2 regions of the Pantoea alhagi genome follow, and region 2 is predicted to be linked to the other one. Evidence: predicted binding sites of a transcription regulator. Region 2 holds the regulator's gene; the other holds the start of a gene.

Region 1 (16,126 bases), 1.9 Mb from region 2:
ACTCAACCTCACTGACGTTGATCGTCTACCGTCACCCCTTTCGGTGGCGTAAAAGTAAATTTATCTGCGCTGACCGGCCCATTATTTTGGCTTTTCAGCACGTAGCTGCTGCGCTGTCCATCCTGCTCGATGGCGCTGAACTGATTAATGGTGCCGTTACCAGAAACGTTAATCATAAACTGTTTGAGATTACCGGCGTCTGTTTTCGGCGTCAGTTCAAAATTGTCGCCCTGCTGTTTCACATTATACTGTTTCCAGTCGCTGCTTTGATTACGGGCAATCAGCATAAACGGCGTATTGCTGGTGGCGCTGTTCAGCCAGGTAGCGCTGACCTGCTCCACGAAAGGATTGTAAAACCACAGGGTTTTACCGTCTGAAATAATAACGCTCTCATCCGGCGCGGTCATATGCCAGTTAAACAGGTTGGGACGTTTTACCCACATTTCCCCTTCACCTTCCTGAACATTCGAACCGCTGCTGTCGGTAACCTTCTGGCTAAAGCTGGCGTGGAAGCTGCTGACTTTGTCCAGACGCTGCTGTAATTCACTGGAAGCATCGGCCAGCGCACCGGCGGAGGTCAACGCTGAAAGTAAACCGCAAGCAAGTACTAATTTTTTCATGACTACCGATTCCTTTTTAAGTCGTTATATTCCGCATCAGGCGGCCTTATTACACATTAGACTGACAATTCGCTTCCTGACAGGAGAAAATACTGAAAGCGACGCGGTTAGCCGTTTCTGATGTTTAAATAAACAACGGGCCGGATTTTACCGGCCCGTATAGCGTCTGACAGCACAAACGCTGTTTTATTACATTTCGTGCGGCGGCGGCGCAAGAACTTCACGGTTACCGTTATGCCCAGGCGGAGAGACGATAGCCTGTACCTCCATCTGCTCAATAATACGCGCGGCGCGGTTATAACCGATACGGAACTGACGCTGAACGCCAGAAATCGAAGCACGGCGTTTTTCCACCACAAAGGCTACTGCCTGATCGAACAGCGGATCCAACTCTTCGTCGCCGCCATCCAGGCCCAGGCCGCCACCGTCGCCTTCTTCGCCCGCCGTAATGCTTTCAATATACTGCGGACGACCACGCGCTTTCCAGTCCTGTACCACCGCATGCACTTCCTGGTCGCGTACAAAGGCACCGTGAACACGCACCGGAATCGAGGAGTTTGGCGGCATATAGAGCATATCGCCCATCCCCAGCAGGGATTCCGCACCGCCCTGATCAAGGATCGTACGGGAGTCAATTTTACTGGATACGGTAAAGGCGATACGCGTCGGAATGTTAGCCTTAATCAGGCCGGTAATCACATCTACCGACGGACGCTGCGTAGCAAGCACCAGGTGAATCCCCGCTGCACGCGCTTTCTGAGCCAGACGCGCAATGAGTTCTTCCACTTTTTTGCCTACCGCCATCATCAGGTCGGCGAATTCATCCACCATGACCACGATATAGGGCAGCTTCTCCAGCGTCGGCGGCAGCGTATCCATACTGTCGCCAGGCTTCCAGAATGGATCCGGGATAGGTCGTCCCATCGCTTCCGCCTGCTCGATTTTCTCGTTGTAACCCGCCAGATTTCGTACGCCAAGCGCAGACATTAGTTTATAGCGACGCTCCATCTCGCCAACGCTCCAGCGCAACGCGTTGGCCGCATCTTTCATGTCGGTGACCACTTCCGTTAACAGATGTGGGATACCTTCATAAACCGAGAGCTCCAGCATTTTCGGATCGATCATAATAAAGCGCACCTGCTCCGGCGTCGCTTTATAAAGCATACTGATGATCATCGCGTTTACGCCTACCGATTTACCGGAACCGGTAGTACCGGCCACCAGCAGGTGAGGCATTTTGGCCAGATCGGCCACCACCGGCTGGCCTGCAATATCCTTACCCAACACCACAGAAAGCGGCGAAGGATTATCACGGAAGCTGGCGCAGTCGAGCACTTCGCGCAGATAAACGGTCTGACGATGCTTATTCGGCAGTTCAAGGCCGACATAAGGCTTGCCGGGGATCACCTCCACCACGCGCACTGCGACCGCAGAAAGTGAACGGGCCAGATCGCGTGACAGGTTAGAAATGCGTGCGGCCTTGACGCCCGGGGCTAAATCCAGTTCAAAGCGGGTGATCACCGGCCCTGGCGAAATGCCGACCACTTCGGCTTTTACCCGATAGTCAGCCAGCCGCGCTTCAACCAGGCGGGCAGTCTGTTCCAGCGCAAACATATCTACCGGTTCTTCTTCTGCCGGCGGCGAGGTTAACAGATCCAGCGTCGGCAATGGCGTAGTCGGTTTATAGGTTGGCTGCTCATGACGCATCAGGAAAGGATGAATCAGGCTATCCGTTAGCGAGTCGTGGTTTTCAGGCTGTGGCGCAACATCTACGGCCGCAGGCGTAAAGGCTGATGACGCGCTGCTTTGCCATTGAGAAACGGGCGGCTCGATGGGGCGCTGAACCGGTTCGCTCGGCTGCGTCACCTGCGGTGCCGGGACATCCGTCGGCTGAGAGGCATAACGCGGCTCTGTTGATGCCGACTGCTGCCACTGCGGCTCCGCTGCCGGTGTCTCTGGCTCAGGCGTAGCGGCAATGGTAAACAGCGGCTCGCCTGGGCCATCATCAATCAGATCTTTCATTGGTGAAAAATCGAAAGCGGCAGCAGGATCGATCGTAAAGGCTGGCGTATCGCGCGGCGGCGTTGCAGCCTCCTGAGGAGGCGTATCTGCCAGATGTTCACTGCGCGGCTGTAGCGTATTCTGCTGCGGCTGATAAGTAATATCGGGCTGCGTTGGCTGCATATATCGCTGCTGAACGTTACCCACTTGCTGAGCCTCAGGCACCGCCGGTTCAGGATGTGCGTACCGCTGCTGCTGCTGTTGTGCGAACTGCTGCGCCAGCGCCTCTTGCTGCAATGCACCCTCATCCTCGTCAGAGGCATAGTCTGCGCCATAGCGCGCCTGCTGCTGTGCCATAAACGCATCACGTAACTGGTGTTCGTCTTCGGCAATTGACTGCGCATCGGCAGGCTGAGACAGAGCCTGTTGCTGGGCCTCCTGCTTCGCTTTTTCCTCTGCCAGACGCTGGGAAGGCAGCTTAATGCCAAAAGAAGCGAGTTCACGGCGCGTAGGCAATTTCACCGGTTTCGGACGCGGAAGCTCAGGACCGATGCCCTGTTTAATCTGCGGATTAATCTCTTCAGGTGCACTGACCGGCATAAAAGGAACGGCACCTGCTTGCGTAGCGGCGGCAGTAGCAGTAACTGGCGCTGGTGATGAGGTTGTCGCCTCCTGCCAGTTACCCATTTGCGGGCCATCGTCTTCTGCACTAGGCGTGAAGACGTCGATTGACTGCTGAGGCATTTCAAAACGATAAAGCGGCGGCGCAGCGCTTACGCTCTCGGTTTGCGCAACTGTGGCAGGCGCAGGGGATACGTTTACAGGCGCGACGTTATCGCGCGCTGGCACAACCGGCTGTGCCGGACCTGATTGTTCCGCCTGAGTCGGCACAGAATCGTTCTGCTCATTCATAGCATGAACTACCGGCTGAGCGGATGCAGAAGCTTCGGCGTTCGCCTGGGTCATCGCGGCGCTGTTAGCGACCGGCGCTTTAGCAAACAGGGGATCCTCTTCTTCCGTATCATCTTCCACAGCGTGCAATTTGCGCGGCGGCGACAGCAGAATGTCATCATCCTCATCCAGCTGAACCGCGCTTTTAATCGTGGGTGCCGGACGATAGTCATCCTCTTCATGCCAGGCTTCGTCATTGCGCGAGCGATTGCTGGCAAAGGTCAGCACACCCATGACCACCGCACCGATTTTCTCGGCAATCGTCAGCCAGGACCAACCGGTATACAGGGTTAACCCCGCTGCCCACAGACAGAGCAAGGCCAGCGTCCCGCTCGCACCGCTCAAATACGGCACCATTGCGTTACTGACCAGACTGCCTATCACCCCGCCAGAGGCAAAGTACCAAATGTCATCAGCATTCAGCGCGGCAAGACCACAGGTGGTCACCACCAGCGCCAGCACGCCTATCAGACGCAGGCCCACGGCAAAGTAGTCGATATAGTCCTGGCGATCGCGCTGCTGAAAAGTGATCCAGCACAGACCCAGGATCACGGGCGGAATGGCGTATGCCATCACCCCAAAAATAAACAGTAACGTATCGGCCAGCCAGGCCCCGACGTTGCCGCCCAAATTATGAATAGGTTCATGCCAGGCGGTCTGAGACCAACTGGGATCGGAGGGATTAAAACTAACCAGCGCCACCATCAAATAGACAGCGAATAGCGCAACAAGGATCAGCAACGCTTCGAGCAGACGGCGACCACTACTAAGCGGCTTAAGTGACACTTCTTTATCTTCTGTATATTCCTGGCTCAAGAGAACTCTCCAGGTACCTGTAAACTATGAAGGAAACAGCGCCGGGCTAACCGACGCTGTGCCTGTATGAATTCACAGGAGTGTACCGAATACCACCAGGTTTTGCACCTGTCCTGTGTTATCGCGTCTTAATAACCAAACGGTTACTCTGTTTGACTTCTTCCATCACCACGTAAGTACGCGTATCGTTAACGCCCGGCAGGCGCAGCAGGGTTTCACCCAGCAGTTTACGGTAGGCGGACATATCCGGCACGCGGGTTTTCAGCAGGTAGTCAAAATCACCGGAAACAAGGTGACACTCTTGAGTTTCCTCAAGTTTTTGCACGGCGGCGTTAAATTGTTCAAACACATCCGGCGCACCGCGATTCAGAGTAATCTCAACGAAAACCAGCAATGATGCGTCGAGATAGTGAGGATTGAGCAACGCGGTGTAGCCCAGAATAAAGCCCTGACGTTCCAGGCGGCGTACGCGTTCAAGGCATGGCGTGGGCGATAAGCCAACGCGTTTTGAAAGCTCCACGTTAGAAATACGACCATCCTTCTGCAGTTCATTCAGGATATTTCTGTCTATTCTGTCGAGGTCTTTTCCGGGGCGTTTTTTATTGTCTACCATTATTATTGTCTCTCTTCATTCCTTCCCTTTACCTGCCATACCCTGAACGAAATCAATGTGCAGGGTCTTTCGTCAGTGAAGACATAGAGCCTGTTGCTATTGCAGCGCCCATCCGCATGACGCATGCTGTCTGTCCACACCATGCGTCATTACGAATGACAGACTGAGTTTATTCGGCGTTGTACGCAAAAGCTGGTACGAAACTCTGTTTACATAGCCCAAATATTCTCTGCTTCCCACAATGTTTTCGCAAAAGCGCAGGCGATTGTCAAAGCAAAACATTGAAAATCAGGAGAACATGCCAGCCCGTGGCGCGTACCACCATTTTTAACCGGTTATTTTGGGCGTTTTGCCTGCAATTTATTTGCTGTGAAGCTTTTTTTACGCCTGCTTTTCTTTCCTGCCCCATGTTATCGGTGAAACCTGTTGCATCAATTGTTAACAAAATCGCAGAACGCTTTTTTTGCGTCATTAAATTCCCTACAATCTGGCTCCATGTTGCCAGTTAACTAATGAGGATCTCATGGGCACGGCCAAACACAGTAAATTGCTTATTCTGGGCTCTGGTCCGGCGGGCTATACCGCAGCCGTCTACGCTGCACGCGCTAACCTGAATCCGGTAATGATTACCGGCCTGGAAAAAGGCGGCCAGCTAACCACCACTACCGACGTTGAGAACTGGCCTGGCGATCCTGACGATCTAACTGGTCCGCGGTTAATGGAACGTATGCATGAGCATGCGTTGAAATTTAATACCGAGATCATCTTCGATCATATTCACACGGTTGATTTGCAAAACCGCCCGTTCCGTCTGGTTGGTGATAGCGGCGAATATACTGCCGATGCGCTAATCATCGCTACCGGCGCTTCTGCCCGTTATCTGGGCCTGCCTTCCGAAGAAGCGTTCAAGGGTAAAGGCGTCTCCGCCTGTGCGACCTGTGACGGATTCTTCTATCGTAAGCAGAAAGTTGCCGTAGTGGGCGGCGGCAATACCGCTGTTGAAGAAGCGCTGTATCTCTCTAATATCGCCTCTGAAGTTCACTTGATTCACCGTCGCGAGACTTTCCGCGCCGAGAAGATCTTGATCAATCGCCTGATGGAAAAAGTCAGCAGCGGCAATATCGTGCTGCACACCCATCGCGAGCTGGACGAAGTGCTGGGCGATCAAATGGGCGTAACCGGCGTGCGTCTGCGCGGCACGCAGAACAGCGAAACCACGGAAGAGCTGGATGTCGCGGGCCTGTTTATCGCTATCGGGCACAGCCCAAATACCGCTATTTTCGCCGGACAGCTGGAGCTGGAAAATGGCTATATTAAAGTGCAGTCAGGTTTGCAGGGCAACGCAACGCAGACCAGCATCCCAGGCGTTTTTGCTGCCGGCGATGTAATGGATCATACCTATCGTCAGGCAATTACCTCTGCCGGTACGGGCTGTATGGCGGCGCTGGATGCGGAACGTTATTTAGATGGTCTGGTTAAAAACGATAAGTAAGTTGTTAATTAACTGATCTTATTTTTCTGAGGCGACAGTTCAACTGTCGCCTTTTTTCTTTCTGCCATGCTACATTGCCTACGCCTCTACTGGCATATTCCCTGGCGATATCGGCCAGCCTGTTCTTCTTGAGAAACGGCCCCGGATGGAAAAGAAACGTCAACAACAACTTACTCGCTGGCTGCGCCAGCAGCGTGCCTGTGCCCGCCCCTGGACAACTCTTTCTACGCTGCTGGGCCTGGCAAGCGCCCTGTTGATCATCGCTCAGGCATGGTTGCTGGCCACCCTGATGCATCATTTGATTAGCGAACAGCAGCCGCGCGCGCAATGGCTTTCCACTCTATTTCTGTTGCTGCTCTGTTTCGCGGTACGCGCCTTGCTCAGTTGGCTTCGTGAACAGGCGGGCTATCGGGCGGGAGAACAGATACGACGTGCTCTGCGCAAACAGGTGCTTGACCGTCTACAGCAGTCAGGCCCCGCCTGGATACAGGAAAAGCCGGTCGGCAGCTGGGCCAGCCTACTGCTGGAGCAGACGGAAGAGATGCAGGACTATTATGCGCGTTATCTGCCGCAGATGACGTTAGCCGTGCTTATTCCCGGTCTGATCCTGCTGGTGATTTTTCCGGTGAACTGGGCCGCCGGACTGATTTTGTTGGCCACGGCTCCGCTCATTCCGCTGTTTATGGCGCTGGTGGGAATGGGGGCTGCCGATGCAAATCGGCGTAATTTTCTTGCGCTGGCGCGGCTTAGCGGTGATTTTCTCGATCGGCTGCGTGGCCTGGATACGCTGCGTCTGTTTCATCGCGGCGCGGCGGAAACGCGCGCCATTGCTGCCGCTTCCGAAGATTTTCGGCAGCGCACCATGGAAGTCCTCAGGCTGGCTTTTCTCTCTTCGGCAGTGCTGGAGTTTTTCGCTTCTGTCTCTATTGCCATTGTCGCCGTCTATTTTGGCTTCTCCTATTTAGGCGAGCTCCATTTTGGTCACTACGGTACCAGCATCACTCTGTTTGCCGGTTTTTTGGCCCTGATTCTGGCACCGGAATTTTTTCAGCCACTGCGCGATTTAGGCACGTTTTATCATGCCAAAGCTCAGGCGGTGGGTGCAGCCGATGCGCTACACACCTTCCTCTCCTCCCAACCGGAGGTAACGTCAGCCGAAGACAAACCTGAGTTTTCGCCCGATCGGCCGCTGCAAATCGACGCCAGCGGGCTGATGATTATGGCCCCGAACGGAACCTTACTGGCTGGCCCGCTCGATTTCTCTTTGTCGCCAGGCAGACGTGTGGCGCTGGTGGGTCAAAGCGGCGCGGGGAAAAGCTCGCTGATCAATGCGCTGCTGGGCTTCCTGCCTTATCAGGGTTCCTTACGGATTAACGGCTATGAGCTACGGGATCTTCCACGTCGCGACTGGCATCAGCTTCTGGCCTGGGTAGGTCAAAATCCTCATCTGCCGGAACGTACAGTTCGCGAGAATGTACTCAACGGTCAGAGAGTATCTGCGGCACGTTTACAGGAGATACTGGCGTTAGCTGGCGTCGATGAGTTTCTTTCCCGCCTGCCGCTGGGGCTGGAGCACGAGATGGGCGATCAGGCTGTAGGCCTGTCGGTAGGACAGGCGCAGCGGATTGCCGTAGCGCGGGCGCTGCTAAAACCTCGTCAGCTGTTATTGCTGGATGAACCGGGCGCCAGCCTGGACGCGCGTAGTGAGCAGCATGTGATGCGGGCGCTGTTGGCCGCATCACAGCAGCAAACTACCCTGTTGGTAACGCATCAGCTAAATGAGCTGGCGCAGTGGGATGAAATTTGGGTGATGCGCGATGGTCAAATTATTCAACAGGGTAGCTGGCAGCAGCTTACCAGCCAGCCGGGACCTTTTGCCACGCTGCTGACCCATCGTCAGGGGGATATAGCCTGATGGCGAAACTACAACCTTTTCTGCGGCTCTATCGCCGTCATTGCTGGCGTCTGCTGTTAGGGGCGTTATTAGCCATCGTAACGTTATTGGCCAGCACGGGACTGCTCACGCTTTCAGGATGGTTTCTGGCGGCTTCATCGCTGGCAGGTACGGTAGGGCTTTACAGCTTTAACTATATGCTGCCCGCTGCGGGCGTACGCGGCGCGGCTATCATCCGCACCGTTGCGCGCTATTTTGAACGTCTGGTCAGCCATGACGGGACATTTCGCGTGCTGCAACATCTGCGTGTTTTTACTTTTCGTCGTCTGATGCCGCTATCGCCCGCAGGGCTTACCCACCTGCGCCAGGGCGATTTGCTTAACCGCTTTGTTGCCGATGTCGATACGCTCGATCATCTCTATCTCAGGATAATTTCGCCACTCTGCGGCGCGCTGGTAGTGATTATCGTGGTGACGCTGGGGTTATGCTGGCTGGATGTCTCGCTGGCGCTGACATTGGGTGCCATTATGCTGCTGACCCTGCTGCTGCTGCCGCCGCTGTTTTATCGCGCCGGACGTCCCGCCGGCGAGATCATTACCGCCGAGCGTGCGCGTTATCGCCTGCAGCTGACTCACTGGCTGCAGGCGCAGGCAGAGCTTTCACTGTATGGCAGCGTTGAAGCCTGGCGCGAGCAGCTGAATTTAGTAGAACAGCGTTGGCAACAGGCGCAGCGCAGGCAGGCCAGCCTGACCGGCCTGTCGCAGGCGCTGCTGCTGCTGATCAGCGGCGCGGCGGTAACGCTGTTACTCTGGCTCAGCGCTGGCGGCGTAGGCGACTGGCCGCAGCCTGGCGCCTTGATTGCTCTGCTGGTTTTCTGCACTCTGGCGGCGTTCGAAGCGTTAGCACCGGTTGGCATGGCCTTCCAACATCTTGGACAGGTTTTTGCCTCTGCTGAGCGTATCAGCCAGATTATCGATCGCTCGCCCGCCGTGGAATTCCCCTCTGAGCAACACGATGATCTTTCTGCGCCTGGCTCGCTGGCGTTAGAACAGGTTACCTTCTCATATCCGGATGCGCTTTCCCCTGCCCTGCAGCGCCTGTCGCTCCGGGTTAACGCCGGTGAAACCATTGCGCTGCTCGGCCCTACCGGCTGCGGCAAAAGCACGCTGCTACAGCTGTTAACGCGGGCATGGGATGCGCAGCAGGGTGAGATTTGGCTACAGGGCCTCCCGCTACGTCAGTGGAGCGAACCAGCTTTACGCGCTGCTGTTAGCGTGGTTAGTCAGCGGGTTCATCTGTTTAACCAGACATTGCGCGATAACTTATTACTGGCTGCGCCGGAGAGCAGCGATCGGGCTCTGTGCACCATACTGGAACAGGTGGGTCTGGAAAAGCTGCTGGACGGCGAAGGGTTAAACGCCTGGCTGGGCGAAGGTGGTCGACAGCTTTCCGGCGGTGAATTACGTCGTCTGGCTATTGCACGGGCGCTCCTGCACAATGGGCCAATAATGTTGCTTGATGAACCCACCGAAGGTCTGGATGCGGAAACAGAACGGCATATTCTTGCCCTGCTGGCTCAGGTTACCGCTGACAAAACGGTGATAATGGTTACCCATCGCCTGCAGGGACTGGATAAGGTCGATCGGATTTACGTTATGGATCAGGGTGAAATCATTGAGCAGGGAACGCATGCGGAATTAATTGCAAAAGGCGGACGCTACTGGCATTTTCAGCAGCGGTTTACGCTATAGTCATAGCTTCTGAAACTGCGGGGCTTTCGAGAAATGCGACTGATTCAGTTATCACGTGAATCGCTTAACTTTCCGCCGCCGGAAATGGCGCTGCGTGAACCAAATGGCCTGCTGGCTATGGGCGGCGACCTTAGCCCTGCACGTTTACTCAATGCCTACTACCGGGGGATTTTCCCCTGGTTTTCGCCGGGCGATCCTATTTTATGGTGGTCGCCCGATCCGCGTGCGGTATTAATCCCGGATGCGTTTCATTGCAGCCGCAGCATGAAGCGTTTTCACCGACGCTCGCCCTATCGCGTCACCATGAACCGCGCGTTTGCTGAGGTAGTTGAAGGTTGCGCCAGCGATCGTAACGAGGGAACCTGGATCACGCCAGAGGTAAAACGCGCCTGGTGGCGTCTGTACGATCTGGGCCATGCACACTCGATCGAAGTCTGGTGCGATCAGGAACTGGTCGGCGGAATGTATGGCCTGGCTCTGGGACAGCTCTTTTGCGGCGAGTCGATGTTTAGCCGCAGTGAAAACGCATCAAAAACCGCGCTGCTGGTATTTTGCCAACATTTTGCCCAGCATGGCGGCCAGCTGATCGATTGCCAGGTATTAAATCCGCATACTGCATCGCTTGGGGCTACAGAGATTGCACGTACCGATTATTTGCTGGCGCTGAGTCGCCTGGGGAATGCGTCGGTAAACGAAGCCTGCTGGTGTACAGATACGCTTTTTGTCCCCGATCCGATGTTTTACACGCAACGGTGAGGAATAGTGGTATAATAGGAAAGTTTGGTATGTCGTCCGTTTATTGCGTAAGCGCATCGGAATTACCAGGCTGGGAATCACCACGCATCTTCAGAACTGTTTTCTGGCTGTGGCCGGTTAATGGATTCTTAGCCGCTATTCCCCCTCGCTAACGTCACTGTCATCAGACGACGAAAGTTATGCTTGTATGCTGCGCTACAGGTGCATGCGGGCGTTGGTATAATAACCAACAATTCTTTACATAATTCGTGGAATTCGGCATTATCTTGCCGGTTCAAAACTTGGAAGTCCACCCAGAGGATTCGATGGCCAAAGAAGACAATATTGAAATGCAGGGTACCGTACTTGATACGTTACCTAACACCATGTTCCGCGTGGAATTAGAAAACGGACACGTGGTTACCGCTCATATCTCCGGTAAAATGCGCAAAAACTACATCCGCATTCTGACGGGCGACAAAGTCACTGTTGAGCTGACCCCGTACGACCTGAGCAAAGGCCGCATTGTCTTCCGTAGTCGTTAATAAAGCTCTGCGTTAATCTGACATTAACGCCTGACTGTTAACAAAGGCCAGATAATCTGGCCTTTTGCTTTTACGATGCATCAATGCGTGCTCTGTTGTTAATAACGATACGCTGATAAAAAAGGCCGGATTAATCCGGCCTTTTGCTTTTCTGCTGCGCTTATTGCACTGAACCTTCCGTTTTGCGCTTCTCAGCGCTAACGAAATGGTAAGCCAGCTGATTTTTCTCTTTATCCAGCGTGACCGATACCGATCCGCCATCCACCAGTGAACCAAACAGCAGTTCGTTAGCTAATGGTTTCTTCAGGTTTTCCTGCACGGTACGCGCCATTGGACGTGCACCCATCGCTTTGTCATAACCTTTCTCTGCCAGCCATTCACGCGCTTCGTCGCTGACTTCCAGTGAAACGCCTTTGGCGTCCAGCTGGGCCTGCAGTTCCACGATGAACTTGTCCACCACCTGATGAATAACTTCAGCAGAAAGGTGATCAAACCAGATAATGTTATCAAGGCGGTTACGGAACTCTGGCGTAAAGATCTTTTTAATCTCTTCCATCGCATCGGTACTGTTATCCTGATGGATAAGACCAATGGATTTACGCTCGGTTTCACGCACGCCAGCGTTGGTGGTCATAACCAGAACCACGTTGCGGAAATCCGCTTTGCGGCCATTGTTATCGGTCAGCATTCCGTTGTCCATTACCTGCAGCAGCAGATTAAAGACATCCGGATGCGCTTTCTCAATTTCATCCAACAGCACCACGGCATGAGGATGCTTGATCACCGCATCGGTCAGCAAACCACCCTGATCAAAGCCAACGTAGCCCGGAGGCGCACCGATCAGGCGGCTTACGGTATGACGTTCCATATATTCGGACATATCAAAACGCAGCAGCTCAATGCCCAGCGCCTTCGCCAGCTGCACCGTCACTTCGGTTTTACCTACCCCGGTAGGGCCGGCAAACAGGAATGAACCCACCGGTTTACGCTCATGTCCCAACCCGGCGCGACTCATTTTGATCGCCTCGGTTAATGCTTCAATCGCTTTATCCTGACCAAACACCAGCATTTTCAGCCGCTCGCCAAGGCTTTTCAGCGTATCGCGATCGGTTGCAGAAACGCTTTTCTCCGGGATGCGGGCAATACGCGCCACTACCGACTCGATATCCGCCACATTAACGGTTTTCTTACGCTTGCTGACCGGCATCAGTCGGCTGCGTGCGCCAGCTTCATCAATAACATCAATTGCCTTATCCGGCAGGTGACGATCGTTGATATATTTCACGGCCAGCTCAACGGCGGCACGTACCGCTTTCGCAGTGTAACGGACATCGTGATGCGCTTCATACTTCGGTTTCAGACCGTTAAGGATCTGCACCGTTTCATCCACGCTCGGCTCGGTAACGTCAATTTTCTGGAAACGACGCGCCAGCGCACGATCTTTCTCAAAGATATTGCTGAATTCTTGATAGGTTGTAGAACCCATCACGCGGATCCGTCCGCTCGACAGCAACGGTTTGATCAAATTCGCCGCATCAACCTGGCCGCCGGAAGCCGCACCTGCGCCGATGATAGTATGGATCTCATCGATAAACAGAATACTGCTTTCATCCTGTTCCAGCTGTTTGAGCAGCGCCTTAAAGCGTTTTTCAAAATCACCGCGGTATTTCGTTCCGGCCAGCAACGAACCAATATCCAGAGAATAAATGGTGCAGTCTTTGATGATTTCCGGCACGTCACCCTGCACGATGCGCCAGGCGAGACCTTCAGCGATAGCGGTTTTACCCACCCCCGACTCGCCCACCAGCAGCGGGTTATTTTTCCGACGACGGCAGAGCACCTGAACAGTACGCTCCAGCTCCTTGTCGCGGCCGATCAGCGGATCGATACCGCCAACGCGAGCAAGCTGGTTAAGATTGGTGGTGAAGTTTTCCATACGTTCCTCCCCGCCTGCTTGCTCTTCATTGATCTGATTCTCCGGCCCCTGCGCCTGGCCCGGTTCATCTTTACGCGTCCCGTGGGAAATAAAGTTCACCACATCAAGACGGCTGACTTCATGTTTGCGCAGCAGATAGGCCGCCTGTGACTCCTGCTCGCTAAAAATGGCCACCAGCACGTTTGCGCCCGAGACTTCGCTGCGTCCGGACGACTGAACGTGGAAAACCGCACGCTGCAACACACGTTGAAAGCTGAGCGTCGGTTGCGTATCGCGCTCTTCTTCCGTTACCGGCAATACCGGCGTGGTTTGTTCGATGAAGGCTTCGAGCTCCTGGCGCAGAGCCACTATATCCACCGTACAGGCTTCCAGTGCCTCTCTGGCCGACGGGTTGCTGAGCAAAGCCAGCAACAGATGCTCGACGGTCATAAATTCATGACGGTGCTCACGCGCTCTGGCGAAAGCCATGTTTAAACTGAGTTCCAGTTCTTGATTGAGCATTAGGCACCTCCCCCAATTATCGCCCTACGGTTCATGCCGGAATAGCATAACGCCGATCAGGCTTTTTCCAGCGTACACAGCAACGGATGCTCATGCTCTTTAGCATAGCGGTTTACCAGCGCCACTTTGGTTTCCGCCACTTCGGCAGTAAACACGCCGCAAATCGCTTTGCCCTGATAATGCACTCTGAGCATCAGTTGCGTTGCACGCTCAATATCATAAGAAAAGAACTTTTGCAGAACGTCAATAACAAATTCCATAGGAGTGTAATCGTCATTGTTGAGTATAACTTTATACATCGAAGGCGGCTTGAGACCTTCGCGCAGTTTCTCTTCTGCAAGATGTTCAAAGTTAAGCCAGTCGTTAGTGTTTCCCATAATGTTCCGTCGTATCTGTGTTGCGCACTGGCACGAAAGCCGCATGCCATATTATTCAGTGTAACACGCGTGCCATCCGGCTTCGCGCGGGTAAAACTCTCCGCAGCACTACAGGCGCGACCGCTATCACAAATTTGGCAATAGCGTTAACTACCTCAAAGTTTAGCGATTTTATCAATGCCTGAACCGGCCGATGGCTTGACGCTTACCCTTGTTTCTCTACATTCTACAAGCACAAGCTGATTGAGTTTTAAACAGCTCTTACAGCTTCCTTACCTCACCTACCTAGTAAAAAAACGTCTCGCGAGGGAACCAGAAGTATGGAGAAGGGTACAGTTAAATGGTTCAACAATGCCAAAGGATTCGGCTTTATCTGCCCGATCGGCGGCGGCGATGATATCTTTGCCCATTATTCCTCAATCCAGATGGAGGGATACAGGACGCTCAAAGCCGGGCAACAGGTGCAGTTTGACGTTCATCAGGGACCGAAAGGCAATCATGCCAGCCTTATTGTTCCGGTGGAGGCGGTTGAAGGTATCCACGCCTGAACCCGTGTTAACACATTCTGTACAACCCGACTAAAAAATGCCAGCGACAGATGCTGGCATTTTTATTAAACATTTTGGACACCTTATAAAGATGGGGCTGACAACGCACTTTTCAACCCTGCTTACCACGCTGAACGTTTACAAAGAGGAAATGCGGCGCAGCTGTAGCCCGAAGCGCACAGCCAAGAATAATGGCTGCAAAATTTTCGACTAAACCATTTGTGCCTCGCGGCATTAACCCGCTGTAGCGCATAATTTTTTAGTTTTCCTGTTAAAAAGCGTGAAAAGGCGCGCCGTTGAGTCAGGCCTTAACAGGTGACAGAGTGCCTTACTCGCCGCGCAGCGCTCGCGGAAACAGCAGGTTGTTCTCCAGATGGATATGCTGCATCAGGTCTTTAATAAACTGGTCTGTGCCGCTATACAGGGCGCGCCAGGTGGTGCAGGCCCCATCGGGCGGGGTGAGGTTATTGGTCAGAGATTTAATAATTTCCAGCTGTTCGCCCGCTTCATTATGTTCAAACTCCATCACGGCGATGGGGTTGCCGGCATGCGCGCCCATTCCCTGCTCAATCATGGGAAACAGCACACGTTCTTCTTTCATCATATGATCGCTGAGATGCTGCCAGACCGCCTGCAGGGTGCTGGCCAGCCCACGCGGACAGTCTGGTTTTTCGCCATGCACGCGCTCAACCTTTTCCGCCATCATAATCAGATCGGGCAGCTGCTGACGATGCACGTTATGGTAACGGTCAATAATATGTTTAATCACGTCGGCAAGCGGCGCGTTACGCCAGTTTTCTTCGCTGCTTTCCTGCTGCGTCAACTGCTGTAATTCTGTTTCAAGCTGTTCAATATCCAGATGGCGTTTGGCAGCCATCTCCTCCAGCGTATGTTTGCCGCCACAGCAGAAATCGAGATGATATTTATGGAACAGCGCGGTTGAGCCCGGGATAGCAATAACCAGTTCGCCCAGAGAAGTAGTACGTAACGACATAGCGTTTACCTTTTGCTGAAATTATAAGATGTATTTTAAATACATCTTATAATTCAGGCCACTCCATTTTGCTTTTACGTTATAAAACAGCTCTTATGGGAAAAAAGATGGCTTAACATAGCCTGCGATATGTGCGCTTCAGGGCGATAGCGAACAAATTGCCCGTCGGCCTTTACCCTATTGCCTTTTTTGGTTAGCGTGAGGTACTTCAAATTTGTTTATGGATTTTACAAGGATATGTATTCAGGACTGCTGATTATTCTTTTGCCGCTGGTTATTGGCTATTTGTTACCGCTTAAATCCCCCGCCCTGCAACGCCTGGTTAACCACCTGCTGAGTTGGATGGTCTACG
Region 2 (16,126 bases):
GTAAATTTGCGAATCTTTCAAACCGCCATCCAGATAAAGCGTGCTCCAGTGAGATTTGTTCAAATGCGCACTGGGAAAAACGTCGGCATGCTGCTGCCGCAGTAGATCGGCCAGCGCCGGAGAGGTTTTTAGCGATACGGCCGGCCGCCCTTCTGGCTCATGCACCATGGCAAATAGCACGCCGTCCGCCAGGATTTGCGTTGCCTTCCAGTCGCTGTGGACGCGCTGTTCCGCGCCCGCTTTACTCATACAATATGACAGCAGATCTGACGTATTCATTTTTACTCTCCTTGCAGCGTGGCGATAATGCGGCGTGAACCGCCCTGTATGCGATGTTCCCCCAGCCAGATGCCCTGCCACGTACCTAACACCAGGCGCCCACGGTTAACCGGCAGCAATAGCGAAACGCCAAGCAGCGATGATTTAATGTGCGCAGGCATATCATCCACGCCCTCATAGTCATGCTGGTAAGGCGCATTTTCCGGCACCTGCCGCATAAAATGCTGCTCCATATCGCTGCGTACTGTGGGGTCGCAATTCTCATTTAACGTTAGTGAGGCGGAAGTATGCTGTAGCAGCAGATGCAGTAGCCCGGTATTGATTTCACGCATTACCGGCAATTGTTCGATAATCTCATCGGTAATCAGGTGAAAGCCGCGCGCTTTTGCGCTCAGCGACAGGGTCTGTTGGTGCCACATAACGCCATACTCCTTTTTAAAAGACTCCGTTAAGTGTGCAGCATGTGGCGCAAAGGTAAACCTGCAAAAGATAAAAATTATTAATGGCCTGGACGTTACGGTTCGCTTTAGCCGCCTCGTTATTGCGCGTGTTTAAGAGGAATATGCTGTACTGAAGAGGCTACATTTCCCGATGGCCGGGTAAGCGGGGAGTCTGGCAACGGAATAATGATAAAAGGCGGCTGGCACCGCCTTTTACTACTGCGCTTACATCACTGCCGCGAAAGCTTCTGCGACCTGATGAACATTGTTACGATTCAGGCCCGCTACGCACATGCGTCCGCTGTGAATCAGGTAAATGCCAAATTCTTCACGCAGACGATCGACCTGCTGAGCGCTCAGTCCGGTATAGCTGAACATGCCGCGCTGTTTCAGCAGATAATCGAAGTTTTTGCCGGGCAGCGCGGCGCTCAGTGCCGTTACCAGCGCCTGGCGCATATCCAGAATACGCAGACGCATCGCTTCCACTTCCGCCAGCCAGTTGGCCTTCAGCGCTTCGTCATTCAACACACAGGCCACGACCTGAGCGCCAAAGTTTGGCGGTGAAGAGTAGTTGCGGCGCACCGTGGCCTTAAGCTGCCCCTGAACCCGCGCCGCCTCTTCCGTATCCGCACAGACCACCGACAGGCCGCCGACGCGTTCGCCGTATAGCGAAAAGATTTTTGAGAAAGAGTTGCTGACCAGCGCCGAAATCCCCGCAGCGGCGATGGCGCGAATAGCATAGGCATCCTCTTCCATACCGGCCCCGAAGCCCTGATAGGCAATATCCAGGAAAGGGATCAGCTGCTGCGCCTGCAACGCTTCAACAACGCGATCCCACTGCGCATTGGTCAGATCGGCACCGGTCGGGTTATGGCAGCAGGGATGCAGCAGCACCACGCTCTGAGCGGGAAGCGACTTCAGCGTGGCAAGAAAATCATCAAACTTAACGCCGTTGGTTTGCGCGTCATACCAGGGATAGGTATGCACATCAAAACCGGCACCCGCGAAGATCGCCACATGGTTTTCCCATGTCGGATCGCTGACCCAAACCTGCGACTGCGGGAAATAGCGCTTCAGGAAATCCGCCCCCACTTTCAGTGCGCCGGAACCGCCCACGGTTTGAATCGTTGCAATGCGTTTTTCCTGTAGCGCCGCGTGCTGCGCGCCAAACAGCAACGGTGCAATCGCCTGGCGATAGCTGGCCAGCCCATCCATCGGCAGATAGAGTGATGCCTGTTGCGGTTGGGCATTCAGACGCGCTTCCGCTTCGGCTACCGCCTGGAGTTGCGGAATAATGCCCTGCTCATTGTAATAGAGGCCAATACTCAGGTTAACCTTATGCGGGCGCGGATCCTGCCTGAAGGTCTCCATTAACGTAAGAATCGGATCGCCAGCGTAGGCATCAACTTTCTGAAACACGGTAAATCTCCCTAGTGATAGTCTCTTTTATCAGCTCAAACTTCATAACGCCCGGGCCGATGGTTCATCGCGATAATCAAATTCAGCATCAGCGCGCCAGCGATTGACGCCGCCAGCATCGGCAGCGAAACCACAAACAATGAGGCCAAAACCACGCAGCTGTCTACCGCCATTTGCAGCTTACCGGCACGAATGCCAAAGCGATCCTGCAACCACAGGGCAAGAATATTGATGCCGCCCAGGCTGGCCTTATGACGAAACAACACAATAAACCCAACGCCCATAATAATGTTACCGAACACTGTCGCATAAAACGGGTTAAGCGCGTCAAAATGAATGAAAAGTGGATGCAGCCGGGTAAAGAGTGAAACCAGCGCGACGGCGCAGAAAGTTTTGGTGGTAAATGCCCACCCCATGCGCTTTACCGCCAGCCAGTAGAACGGCAGGTTAATAACAAAAAACAGCGTGCCAAAGGAAAAAGAGGTCAGATAGCTGATCAGGAAAGCGATGCCTGCCGTACTACCGGTCAGTGCGCCGGCCTGCTTTAACATGACCACACCAAACGATACCATCAGCGTGCCGAACAGCAGCGCCAGCGCATCTTCCAGCAGCGTGTGCGGAACGCGGGCGGGTTGAACGATATTATCCATAGGGCTGTTTACCGAAGAAAAAGATAACGCCCAGCAAGAATCGCACCATAACGGCAGGCTTTAGCGGCATAAATTGATGCTTTGCCAGTAAGCACCTGATTAAATAAATAATTTAACTGCACGTTACATGCTCTCGTTAGCCTTATGATGCTTAAGTTACGCACCCTGAGCGCTATTTATGCACAAGCTGCGCACTTAACTACGCCGAATGCACTCTAACTGTGCATCAGGCACTTTTTTGGTGCAGCGGCGCGGGCGCGGCAATGGTCAGACCGTTCTCTTTCAGCCGGTTTAGCACCACAGAGGTTTTAACGTGCGATACGCTGCGATGCCCCGCCACCAGCTCGCTGATTAATGCGCTTAGCTCAGCCAGGCTGTTAACGGCTACCTTCAGGAGATAATCCGCATCGCCAGTGGTTTTATAAGCGTCCACAATGGCGCTTTGCTCTGCCACCATGCGGTGAAAGCTCTCTACGTAATCGGAAGTGTGATTAATCAGGCGCACCTCAATCAGGCCAATCATACCCAACCCAACGGCGTCAGGTGAGACGCGCGCATGGTAGCCCAGAATAAGATTTCCCTGCTCAAGGATGATGCGGCGGCGGGAACACTGCGAGGCGGACAGGCCGACCAGGTCGCTCAGTTCCTGATTGGTTAAGCGTCCGTTGGCCTGGAGTAAGGTCAGAATTTTCAGATCGTAATCGTCAAGCTGTGCCATCTTGGTTTGCCGCTCTTAGCGCTTAAATCGTTACAGATAAGCGCAATTAAGCGGCAAATGTCCAACACAATTTTTTGATGACCCAATGAGATGCACAAAACGTGCATGCTATTCGTCATCGTATTGCGGCCCGGCATAGTTGTCAAAACGCGACCACTGACCATTAAAGGTCAGACGTACCGTGCCGATCGGACCGTTACGCTGTTTACCGATAATGATCTCAGCGATCCCTTTCATATCGCTGTTCTCGTGGTAAACCTCATCACGATAGATAAACATGATCAGGTCAGCATCCTGCTCGATCGAGCCAGATTCACGCAGATCGGAGTTTACCGGACGTTTATCCGCGCGCTGTTCCAGCGAGCGGTTAAGCTGCGACAGCGCCACCACCGGCACATTCAGCTCCTTTGCCAGCGCCTTCAGCGAGCGGGAAATCTCAGCGATCTCCAGCGTACGGTTGTCAGAAAGTGACGGTACGCGCATCAGCTGCAGGTAATCGATCATAATCAGGCTTAAGCCGTTATTCTCACGGAATATGCGTCGCGCACGCGAGCGCACTTCCGTTGGCGTCAGGCCAGAGGAGTCATCAATATAGATGTTCTTTTTCTCCAGCAGGATGCCCATGGTGCCGGAAATACGCGCCCAGTCCTCATCATCCAGCTGGCCGGTACGAATGCGTGTCTGGTCGACGCGTGACAGCGACGCCAGCATACGCATCATAATCTGCTCGCTGGGCATCTCCAGGCTGAAGATCAACACCGGTTTTTCATGCAGCATCGCGGCGTTTTCGCACAGGTTCATGGCGAAGGTGGTTTTACCCATTGACGGACGCGCCGCCACGATAATCAGGTCGGAACCCTGCAAACCGGCGGTTTTTTTATTGAGATCCTGATAACCGGTATCTACGCCGGTTACGCCGTCATGCGGCTTCTGATACAGCGACTCGATGCGTGAAACGGTCGCTTCAAGAATCTGCTCAATATTTTTCGGGCCTTCATCTTTATTCGCGCGCTGTTCGGCGATTTTAAAGACGTTCGACTCAGCGAAATCCAGCAGATCTTCGCTGCTGCGCCCCTGCGGATCATAACCGGCATCGGCGATCTGGTTCGCTACCGCGATCATTTCGCGCACCACCGCTCGCTCGCGAACAATATCGGCGTAGGCATTGATGTTTGCCGCGCTGGGGGTATTTTTTGACAGCTCCGCCAGATAGGCGAAGCCGCCGACCATATCCAGCTCGCCGCGCTGCTCCAGCGAATCAGAAAGCGTAATCAGGTCGATGGGCTGGCTGGCTTCCAGTAGCCGCTGCATTTCACTGAATATCAGACGATGAGGGCGACTGTAGAAGTCTTCGGCCACCACGCGCTCTGAGACGTTATCCCAGCGCTCGTTGTCCAGCATCAACCCGCCCAGCACCGACTGCTCCGCTTCCAGCGAATGGGGCGGCAATTTCAGCCCTTCTACCTGGCGATCGCGAACCTCGTTGGATTTGTTGGTGGGTTTATTTCCTGCCATAGTGAATGCAATACCGAGTGTGTGAGTGACGCGCAAGTATACCCGTTTTTCGCCTGCTTGACGTCATGTCGTAACTGGAAACCAGCAGGAGTGGTAATGGCAAAACGTATTCAAATCGCCCAGTATGGCGGCCCGGAAACGCTGCAATGGATCGACTTCAATCCCTCCGACCCTGATGACGATGAAGTGCAGGTAGAGAACAAAGCTATCGGCATCAATTATATCGATACCTACGTACGCTCCGGACTTTATCCTGTGCCTGAGCTGCCTTCCGGTATCGGCACCGAAGCCGCAGGCATGGTAACAAAAGTTGGCAACAGGGTTACGGCGATCAAGCCCGGCGATCGCGTGGTTTACGCACAGTCTGCGCTGGGCGCCTACAGTGAAATTCATAATGTGCATCAGGATAAGATTGCGCTGTTGCCTGATGCCATCTCTTTTGAACAAGCGGCGGCCTCGTTTCTGAAGGGGCTTACCGTACACTATCTGCTACGGCAAACGTATGAAGTGCAGGCAGATGAGATCTTTCTGTTTCACGCAGCGGCTGGCGGTGTAGGACTGATCGCCTGTCAGTGGGCAAAGGCGCTGGGCGCGCATTTGATCGGGACGGTTGGCTCTGCGGAAAAAGCGCGGCTGGCTAAAGATCGCGGGGCCTGGGCAACAATCAACTATCGTGAAGAGGATATCGCGCAGCGCGTTAGCGAGCTGACCGATGGTAAGAAGGTACGCGTGGTTTACGATTCGGTAGGCAAGGCAACCTGGGAAGCCTCGCTTAACTGCCTGCAGCGACGTGGCCTGATGGTCAGTTTCGGTAATGCATCCGGTCCGGTGACCGGCGTTAACCTGGCGATTCTGAACCAGAAAGGGTCGCTTTACCTGACGCGCCCTTCACTTAACGGTTATATCACCACGCGGGATGAGCTGCAGCGCGCCAGTAACGATCTGTTTTCGATGCTTGCCAGCGGCGCGATTAAGGTGGACGTTCCGGAAAGCCAGCGCTTCCCCTTACGCGAGGCGCAGCGCGCGCATACGCAGCTGGAAAACCGCGCAACGCAAGGTTCCAGCCTGCTGATCCCCTGAGCCGCCGGAAGTACAAACAATAAGGGCTTCCCGAAGGAAGCCCTTTTGCTTTTTTTAGTTCGCACTGTTGTAGGGTACAGCAACGATAATGTGTTTCGACTCAACGAGAAATAGTCTCGCAGAATTCATAAGTAAAAAATATGTTTAATTGCGAAAAATAACGAAGCAAAATGTCACTCTGTGATCTATGCCTCATATTAGTCGTATTTATATAGCTAACTTATTGATAATTAGCACACTAAAGGTCTTATTCTGATAGCACGCGTAAGCGTGGAAATAAAAAGCCCGTACGGCAGCCGCACGGGTTTTAACATAAGCAAAACAAATCAGACCTCGGCGGTCATCTTATCTGCGACCAGCGACAGCGCTTTTTCAACGACCTCTATCCCTGCTCCGGGCTTATGCGCATTCTCGCTTAAATAACGACGCCACTGTCGCGCGCCGGGAATCCCCTGGAACAGACCCAGCATATGGCGCGTAACATGACCCAGATAAGTTCCCTGCGCCAGTTCGTGCTCAATATAAGGATACATGGCGCGGACCACAGCAACCGGATCGGCATCCGGCGCGGTGCTGCCAAACAGTACGCGATCGACCTGCGCCAGCAGACCGGGGTTCTGATAGGCTTCGCGCCCCATCATTACGCCATCCAGATGACGTAAATGCTCCTGCGCTTCCTCCAGCGTTTTCACGCCGCCGTTAATTGCCATTGTTAGCCCGGGGAAGTCACGCTTGAGCTGATACACGCGCGGGTAATCAAGCGGAGGAATTTCACGGTTCTCTTTCGGGCTAAGGCCAGAGAGCCAGGCTTTGCGCGCATGGATAATAAAAGTATCGCAGCCGCCCTGCTGGGCTACCGTGCCGATAAAATCGCAGAGAAATTCATAGCTATCCCGATCGTCAATACCGATGCGGGTTTTAACCGTGACCGGGATAGAAACCACGTCACGCATCGCCTTAATACAATCGGCAACCAGCGCCGCCTCCCCCATCAAACAGGCACCGAAGCGTCCGTTCTGCACGCGATCGGAAGGACAACCCACGTTCAGGTTGATCTCGTCGTAGCCGCGCGCCTGCGCCAGTTGCGCGCACTGCGCCAGCGCCGCCGGATCGCTGCCGCCCAGTTGCAGGGCAACCGGATGTTCTGCCTCGTTATAGGCCAGATAGTCGCCTTTGCCATGAATAATGGCGCCGGTGGTAACCATTTCGGTATAGAGCAGCGTATTACGCGTCAGCTGACGATGAAAATAACGGCAGTGACGATCGGTCCAGTCGAGCATCGGCGCGATAGAAAAACGCTGGGAGGAGAAAAGAGCGCTGTTTTTAGCGACGCTGTCGGGCAGAGCCGTTGATATTTCTGAATTTTGAGGCATTTTTTAACTTTTTGATGTTTCCGTTCCCTGCCAGTCTGCAGCAGGCACGGAGGAAAGAGTAGAATAAAAGATAGCCTATTATAACATAGCGCAGAGTCAGTGCACGGCCTGCAACTCTGCTTTCCAGTGTCACGGATATTATCGCAACGAGAAAAAATAGCCTTTCGTACGCGACGGGAAATAACAGACCGTTAGATATATTAAAGCTCCTGTTATTGAGAGCCTTACAAAATGGCTGCTGCCTCAGACGATTTTTGCAATTAAACCAGGTCGCCTTTTATTTACTTAGGTATCGGAATTAAGCTTATCCCCACCGGCAGAATAGGTTTTTTCCACTGTGATAGATAACCTACCATCGTGGCATATTTACCTTCATACCAGGTCACAGGGTTCATAAGATAAGAGGTAAGTTTCAGATTTTGATTTTTTTCGGGCTGATAATTCCCCGCCCTGATCTCTATTCTGGCAGTGGTTTTTTTACCGCTGGCAGGCTGACGCACTTTCCGATAACTGCTTACGTTAATTTTATTCAGCAATAATCAAGGCGTTAAAAGGCGGGAATATAATGTGTTTCAGAGCGTAGCAGATAAAGTCAGGGTTGCCTTAAAGCACAGCCCTGCCTTCTCAGCCAGCCGCGCCGTTTCCGACGCGGCTCGTTTGGTTTTATCAGAAAGAGAAGCCCAGCTGCGCCATCGCGCCCCAGGTATCGTCTTCCCCTACGGAACCGGCAAGATCAAGGTGAACACGGTTATTAAACGGCGAAATACCAAAACCTGCACTGACGACATTGACGTCGTTAGACTTCATATCGGCATGATAGCCGCCGCGCAGCTGCAACCAGTCAAGAACGCGATACTCCACCCCGACGCCCGCGTACTGGCTATCAGCCTGGGATTTAAAGCGTTTGGTACGGGTAGCATCCACATCCAGGCTGGCAGTCAGCTTTTCGGTATGCCAGGCTGCACCGGCAGTCACCAGCGGGCGAATCTGGTAAGTATCGCGATAGCCGTTTACCTCTTTCGTCTCAATATCGCGTGAAATCAGGTTTTGCGCACTCAGACCAAAGGTCCAGTTCTCGCCCACGTCGGTAGAGAGACCGGCATCCAGGTTAAAGCCGGTATCGTTGGTACGGTACTCGCTGTCAGTGACTTTATCTTTATCGAAGTTATAAACCGAGGCGCGATAGTTATACAGGCGAGTTTGCTGCAGCTTTGGCGTAATACCTACCGAGACTGCCTGCTCGCCGATTTTAAACTCATGCGCTACCGCAATGCCGTAATCCGCAACAATCGCCGCCACGCCGGTGGCGCTGGAACGCAGCAGATACTGATCGCCCGCCTGAGGAAAGCGTGTACCATTGGCTACAGCGTCAAGATAGTCGATATCGCTTTGTGCCACATCAGTATGCAGATGTACCGTGCCGTAGGCTTTCGCCACGAAGGCAAACGGCAACGTTTCATTAGGCACCGCAACTACAATAGCGGCACCGGCTGAGCCGTCAGCTTTATTACCACGCAGGTCGCGCAGTTGATTGGCCAAATCACCAGAGGCGGAACGCACATTGTTGATCACATCAAGCGCGCCTGCAGGATCCGTCAGCAGATCCCCCGCGTCAAAATCATCAAAGACATTTTGGTAGCGATCAACGGTATCGGTCACATCATCGATCTTATCGACCATCTTGTCTTTATCGCTGATCTGCACCCCAACAGATGGCAGGATAACGCTTACGTTATCTTCCGCACGGCCTTTGGTAAGCAGCGCCGGGTTAGTTAGCGGTGCGGTCGTGTAGTTGGATGAGGCAACGCCGGTACCGCCCATCGCATCATTACGGGCATCAAAGTAACTGCCAGCCGCCAGGGAAGAAAAAGAGGTAAAGATTAACGGCACTAATACCGCCGCAGGAGAAAGCTTCAAGGAATGAATGTTTTTCTTTGTCATTATCAGACGCCACCCAAATAAGCTGAAAGTAAGAAGGAAATCGCTGGATGAATGATGACCAGTAATTGCCTGTTTTATTAACCTGAACTCAGGCCTTTTTCCCCGGCTTATCAGAGGATTGCTGCTTTTTTGAGCAATCAGTAGCTTAATTTGTCTTTTAGAATTATTAGCAGTTTAGCTTTTCTGCAGTTATTAAGCCTGATTGAACATTAGCTGGATCTTTTTCCTACTGCAAACTGGAAACAGCGCTTTTTTAGATGCCACCAAAAAAGCTAACGCAGTCGCCAGGATTATCAGGCTGTTGTTAGCCCGCTGTAGCGGAGATCTATGTTTTTTTGGCGCTTTTAGATACCTTTCAGGCGTCAAATCAGAAAGGCACCTGGCTGTTTACAGCTAAAGAAAGAATAAAGTGGGCTAAAGCAAATTATAAGCGGCGGACTCATTGTACCGACTTGAAAGGGTACTCTTTTATCCAGCTAATGTTTGTCTGGTAAGCAGCCGATGAATAACGCTGTTGGCGATTTGGCAATCATTTTGTCTGTTAACACCCGTGTGATAAAATAACATTTCAATCGCCCGGAGAAAGATTATGAGCGTATCACCTTCACAACAGATTCTGTCGCAGGCTGAAAAAATTTGTCTGCAACGCAACGTGCGCCTGACGCCGCAGCGTCTGGAGGTGTTGCGTCTGATGGCTGAACAAAACACAGCTATCAGCGCCTATGATCTGCTCGATCTGCTACGCGCCTCTGAGCCACAGGCCAAGCCGCCCACTATTTATCGTGCGCTCGATTTTCTACTGGAGCAGGGGTTTATTCACCGCGTTGAATCCAATAACAGCTACGTGGTTTGTCATCATTTTGAGGAACCTCGACATACTTCAGCGATGTTGATTTGCGATCGCTGCGGTACCGTCAGCGAACAACATGCGCAGGGAGTGGAAACCGTTCTCCAGTTGCTCTCTCAGCAGAGCGGCTTTTCGCTACGTAATAGCGTGATTGAAGCTCACGGGCTGTGTGCTGGCTGTAAAGATGTGGAAAACTGTCAGCATCCGGAAAACTGTACGCACGATCACAGCGTAACCGAGAAAAAACGCGGGCGATAACGAGGCACAAACTTGTGGCGGGAAAGTGGAATGGATGGCACATTCCATGTGCCTGCGGGTGGGAGCATCATCCTGAAAAAAGCGCTTACCAGCGATGGTCGCGGTTATTGGTTTCCCAATCGCTTACTTCTTTTTCCGCTTCGTCTTTTGCATAGCCGTAGCGTTCCTGAATTTTACCGACCAGCTGATCGCGTTTACCTTCAATAACGGTCATGTCATCATCGGTCAGCTTGCCCCATTTTTCCTTCATTTTACCTTTAAACTGTTTCCAGTTACCGCCGGCTTCGTCTCTGTTCATCGTTTTGTCCTCTACCTTGGGTGTTAACAGCTTTTGGCTATCAGCGGAATTATCTTCGGTAAAAACGCTGATTCCCTGTGTTTGACACTTTTAATAGTAGTAGAACCACATGATTTTGCTGTTAAACAGCGGGGCATGCGCTTTAAAAACGTCCCAGGAGCCGTCAATTATGCTGAAAAGCCAGCGAATTCAGTTAATAAGCGTAACCGTAAGAAATGTTTCAAAGGGTGAACCAGTCGCCCCGTCGCTGGTAACGATGCCATACCCACCCCAGCGTTAACCCACGTAGCAGTAAAAAAACGGTGACAGCCAGCCAGAGACCATGATTGCCCAGTTGCGGAACAGTTAACAGCGTCAGGCCAAACCCCAACGCCGCCAGCGCCATGCTGTTGCGCATTTCTCGTCCACGCGTTGCGCCAATAAACATGCCATCCAGCAGATAGCACCAGACGCCCACAACGGGTAACAGCATTTGCCACGGTAAATAGCGATCCGCCAGCACTTGCAGCTGGGGCAGAGAGGTAAGCAGCGAAACAATCTCCCTGCCCCAAAGGGCATATCCCACGGCAAATAACAGCGCTACCAGCCCCGCCTGACGACAGGCTGCAATCCATACCTGACGTAGCTTAGCGCTGTTGCGTGCGCCAAAAGCCTCGCCTGAAACCGCCTCAACCGCATAGGCAAAGCCATCCAGCGCATAAGCGGTAAAGGAGAGGAACATCAGCAATACCGCGTTGACCGCCACGACCTCGCTGCCCATGCGCGCACCCAGAATCGTCACCGAGGCAAAACACAGCTGCAGCAATAGCGAACGCAGCATAATGTCGCGGTTCAGCCGCAGTAACCGGCGCGCATCGCCTTTCAGTCCATTTTTCAGGTGCGCAAAGGTGATCTGACGCAGGCGCAGCACATGCCATACCAGACCCAGCCCCACCAACAGCGTTATCGCTTCTGCAATTGCGGTAGCCGCCGCCGCTCCAGTCACGCCCCAGCCAAGGCCGATAACAAACCACAAATCCAGCAAAATATTAACCAAATTGCCGACAATCAGCAGAATAACAGGCGCGCGCGCATACTGGACGCCAAGCAGCCAGCCAAGTATTACCAGGTTTGCCAGCGTTGCAGGCGCGCTGAGCCAGCGAATATGAATAAAGCGCTGAGCCTGTTCCAGCACCGCCGGACTGCCGCCAACCAACTGCGCCGCCAGAGCGCTTAGCGGCCCACGCAGCAGGATAAACATTATCCCGGCGATAATGGCAATGAATAAGGGTTGTATCAGGGCGCGAGCCAGTGCCTGCTTATCGTTGGCGCCAAACGCCTGTGCGGTCAGCCCGGTGGTACTCATTCGTAAGAAAAGCAGCAACATAAAAACAAAGCTGGTAGCCGTAGTGCCTACGGCAACGCCGCCAAGATAAACGGGGCTGTCGAGATGACCAATAACGGCGGTATCCACCAGACCCAGCAGGGGGACGGTAATATTTGAGAGGATCATCGGCAGCGCCAGCCGCCAGAGGTGTTTATCGGTCACAGAAAAGAAGTGCATGGCAATCCGCAGAAAAAATATGGCGACAAGCCACAGCGGTTATCGCCGGAATCAGGACTACAGGGGAAGTAAGTGGCAGCCAGCAGGCCGCCACTGAGTCATTACAGCCAGTCGCCGTTACGAATAACGCCAACGGCCAGACCTTCGATCGTCAGCGTCTGCTGTTGCAGATCGACCACAATCGGCTGGAAATCATTGTTTTCTGGCAGCAGCTGCACAGTATTGCCCTGACGCTTCAGACGTTTCACAGTGACTTCATCATCAATGCGCGCCACGACCACCTGGCCGTTACGGACATCCTGCGTTTTATGTACTGCCAGCAGATCGCCATCCACAATACCGATATCTTTCATCGACATACCGCTGACACGCAGCAGAAAGTCTGCGTGAGGCTTAAACAGATTAGGGTCAACCTGGAAGCGGCTTTCGATATGCTCCTGCGCCAGCAGCGGTTCACCGGCGGCAACGCGGCCAATCAGCGGCAGGCCGTTTTCTTCTTCGGCCATCAGACGGATACCGCGCGAAGCGCCAGACACCATTTCAATCACGCCTTTACGCGCCAGCGCTTTCAGATGTTCCTCTGCGGCGTTAGGGGAGCGAAAGCCTAACTGGGCGGCGATTTCCGCACGTGTTGGCGGCATACCTGTCTGATTAATGTGATCGCGAATCAGGTCATAAACCTGTTGCTGCCGAGCCGTTAAGGTTTTCATCCCGCCCCCTGGTTGTTTATACAGTCGCTGTGAGTATATACAGGTATTGGTGGAATGGAAACCGAAAGCTGTGTAAAAAACAACTCTTTATCCATTATGGAAACCCTATCGAATATATGACCACAGCAGGGTTACCCAAACAAAAAGGGCCATTATGATGCTGAGCAGTACCGCCGCTGACCCCATATCTTTAGCCCGTCCGGACAGCGGATGAAGCTCACTGCCGATGCGGTCCACCACCGCTTCGATAGCGCTGTTAAGGATTTCGACGATAATAATGAGAAACACAGAGCCAATCAGCAAAACGCGCGTGATGGCATCAACATCAAGCCAGCAAGCGATGAGCACCGCCGCCAGCGCCAGCAGCGTTTCCTGGCGAAACGCCGCTTCATGCTGCCATGCTGCCCGCAGGCCTTTCCAGGAATATCCGGCCGCCTTAATGATGCGGGTAAGGCCCGTTACGTTATTTGCCATCTTCAGGGAACCCTTTGCAATGTTTAACGTCAATGTCAGGGTGCAGCACTAATTGCAACACCACAGATCTTCAATGCGCTTTCTGGTATGCTTGCGGCGCTTTGCTAACAAGAGGCTTCATGTTGTCTATGTCAGGTTGGCGTAAACTTTATTATAAGTTACTGAATTTACCACTAACATTTTTAGTTAAGAGTAAGGCAATTCCGGGCGATCCGGTATCAGAACTGGGAATCGATACGTCGCGTCCCATTATGTATGTGCTGCCTTATGATTCAAAGGCCGATCTCCTTGCGCTGCGCACCCAGTGTCGCCTGCACGATCTGCCCGATCCGCTTGATCCGCTGGAGATAGACGGCGCGCTGTTGCCGCGTTACGTCTTTATTCATGACGGCCCACGCGTGTTCCCCTATTTTGTGCCGAATCAGGAATCAGTGAAACTGTTTCACGACTACCTCGATTTGCACCGTAATAACCCGAACCTCGACGTGCAGATGGTACCGGTTTCGGTGATGTTTGGCCGTGCGCCGGGCCGTGAGGTGCAGGGCGAACAAACCCCTCACCTGCGCGAGCTGAATGGCGTACAGAAATTTATTGCTGTGCTGTGGCTGGGGCGCGATAGCTTTGTGCGTTTCTCACCGATGGTTTCTCTGCGTCGTATGGCGACAGAACACGGCACCGATAAAACCATTGCCCAGAAGCTGGCGCGCGTGGCGCGCATTCATTTTGCCCGTCAGCGTCTGGCTGCCGTAGGCCCGCGCCTGCCGGTACGCCACGATCTGTTTAATAAGCTGCTGCAGTCGAAGGCCATTGCCAAAGCGGTAGAAGATGAAGCGCGCAGCAAAAAAATCTCTCAGGAGAAAGCGCAGCAGAATGCTATCGAGCTGATGGAAGAGATCGCAGCTGACTTTTCCTATGAGATGATCCGCCTTACCGACCGCGTGATTGGCTGGACATGGAGCAAAATCTACCAGGGCATCAACGTCAGCGGCGGCGAACGTATTCGTCAGCTGGCACTGGATGGTCACGGGCTGGTTTATGTGCCCTGCCACCGCAGCCATATGGATTATCTGCTGCTCTCCTATGTGCTTTATCATCAGGGGCTGGTACCGCCGCATATTGCTGCCGGCATCAACCTTAACTTCTGGCCGGCCGGGCCGATTTTCCGTCGTCTCGGCGCGTTCTTTATTCGTCGTACCTTTAAGGGCAACAAGCTCTACTCCACGGTGTTCCGCGAATATCTGGGCGAGCTGTTCAGCCGCGGCTATTCGGTTGAATATTTTGTCGAAGGCGGACGTTCACGCACCGGCCGTCTGCTCGATCCGAAAACCGGTACGCTGGCGATGACAATTCAGGCGATGCTGCGTGGCGGTAACCGTCCGATTACCGTGGTGCCGGTATATATCGGCTATGAGCACGTAATGGAAGTGGGCACTTACGCCAAGGAACTGCGCGGCGCGGCTAAAGAGAAAGAAGGCTTTATGCAAATGCTGCGCGGCCTGAGCAAGCTGCGTAATCTGGGCCAGGGTTATGTCAACTTTGGCGAGCCGCTGCCGCTGGTCAATTATCTTAACAAGCAGGTGCCGGAGTGGCGCGATTCGATCGATCCCATCGTCGCGCAGCGTCCACAGTGGCTGACGCCAGCGGTAAACGATATCGCCCAGCAGATTATGGTGCGTATTAACAACGCCAGCGCCGCCAATGCGATGAACCTGTGCGTTACCGCACTGCTCGCCTCACGTCAGCGCTCGCTCACCCGTGAACAGCTTATCGAGCAGCTGGAGTGCTACCTCGATCTGTTGCGCCATGTTCCCTATTCGCCGGATGCCACCGTGCCGGATATGACGCCGGAAGCGCTGCTGGAACATGCGCTGAATATGAATAAGTTCGAGACGGAAAAAGACAATATTGGCGATATCATTATCCTGCCGCGCGAACAGGCCGTGCTGATGACCTACTATCGCAATAATGTGCACCATATGCTGGTGATGCCGTCGCTGATTGCCGCGATCGTGCAGCAGCATCGTGAAATCTCCGCCGCCGAGCTGCTGCGTCAGGTCTCGGTGCTTTATCCGTTGCTAAAAAGCGAGCTGTTCCTGCGTTGGGATAAAGAAGAACTGCCACAGCTGCTGCAACAACTGGTTGCCGAACTGGCTCGTCAGCAGTTGATCACCATTGAAAACGATGTGATGCGTCTGAACGCGGTGCGTTTCCGTACGTTGCAGCTGCTGGCTGCAGGTATGCGGGAAACGCTGCAGCGCTACGCCATCACCTTCTCTATTCTCAGCGCTAACCCGGCAATTAACCGCGGTTCGCTGGAGAAAGAGAGCCGTACGCTGGCGCAGCGTTTGTCGGTGCTGCATGGCATCAACGCGCCGGAGTTTTTCGATAAGGCGGTGTTCTCAACGCTGGTGCTGACGCTACGTGACGAAGGCTATATCAGCGATACCGGCGACGCCGCGCTGGAGCAGACGCAGAACACTTATCATATGCTGGCGGAGCTGATCACCAGCGACGTACGTCAGACGATTGAAAATGCCGTTACACCCAGCTAAAGGCTGTCTAAAGCGTAAAACAGAGCGGG

Evidence for each region. The regulator LexA, encoded in region 2, represses DNA repair genes until DNA is damaged. The targets are predictions, from matches to a motif close to TNCTGTATGTACATACAGNA.
Region 1: the regulator LexA is predicted to act here: its motif matches at 4,449-4,468, upstream of B1H58_RS00255 (DNA translocase FtsK 4TM domain-containing protein).

Annotation. Positions count from the first base shown of each region.
Region 1 covers NZ_CP019706.1:62,681-78,806, forward strand. The annotation lists gene B1H58_RS00245 (replication-associated recombination protein A) at 1-1, opposite strand, end outside; gene lolA (outer membrane lipoprotein periplasmic chaperone LolA) at 9-620, opposite strand; gene B1H58_RS00255 (DNA translocase FtsK 4TM domain-containing protein) at 810-4,388, opposite strand; gene lrp (leucine-responsive transcriptional regulator Lrp) at 4,507-5,001, opposite strand; gene B1H58_RS00265 (hypothetical protein) at 5,270-5,473, opposite strand; gene trxB (thioredoxin-disulfide reductase) at 5,525-6,493, shown strand; gene cydD (heme ABC transporter permease/ATP-binding protein CydD) at 6,639-8,408, shown strand; gene cydC (heme ABC transporter ATP-binding protein/permease CydC) at 8,408-10,138, shown strand; gene aat (leucyl/phenylalanyl-tRNA--protein transferase) at 10,172-10,894, shown strand; gene infA (translation initiation factor IF-1) at 11,200-11,418, shown strand; gene clpA (ATP-dependent Clp protease ATP-binding subunit ClpA) at 11,579-13,855, opposite strand; gene clpS (ATP-dependent Clp protease adapter ClpS) at 13,912-14,232, opposite strand; gene cspD (cold shock-like protein CspD) at 14,553-14,780, shown strand; gene ytfE (iron-sulfur cluster repair protein YtfE) at 15,109-15,774, opposite strand; gene B1H58_RS00315 (LysO family transporter) at 16,012-16,126, shown strand, end outside.
Region 2 covers NZ_CP019706.1:1,957,919-1,974,044, reverse strand. The annotation lists gene B1H58_RS09270 (MmcQ/YjbR family DNA-binding protein) at 1-279, opposite strand, end outside; gene B1H58_RS09265 (secondary thiamine-phosphate synthase enzyme YjbQ) at 282-698, opposite strand; gene B1H58_RS09260 (amino acid aminotransferase) at 945-2,138, opposite strand; gene B1H58_RS09255 (YitT family protein) at 2,174-2,788, opposite strand; gene B1H58_RS09250 (Lrp/AsnC family transcriptional regulator) at 3,015-3,506, opposite strand; gene dnaB (replicative DNA helicase) at 3,615-5,021, opposite strand; gene B1H58_RS09240 (quinone oxidoreductase) at 5,118-6,101, shown strand; gene dusA (tRNA dihydrouridine(20/20a) synthase DusA) at 6,428-7,474, opposite strand; gene B1H58_RS09225 (conjugal transfer protein TraF) at 8,141-9,415, opposite strand; gene zur (zinc uptake transcriptional repressor Zur) at 10,005-10,520, shown strand; gene B1H58_RS09215 (CsbD family protein) at 10,606-10,818, opposite strand; gene dinF (MATE family efflux transporter DinF) at 11,039-12,361, opposite strand; gene lexA (transcriptional repressor LexA) at 12,463-13,071, opposite strand; gene B1H58_RS09200 (diacylglycerol kinase) at 13,177-13,545, opposite strand; gene plsB (glycerol-3-phosphate 1-O-acyltransferase PlsB) at 13,674-16,097, shown strand.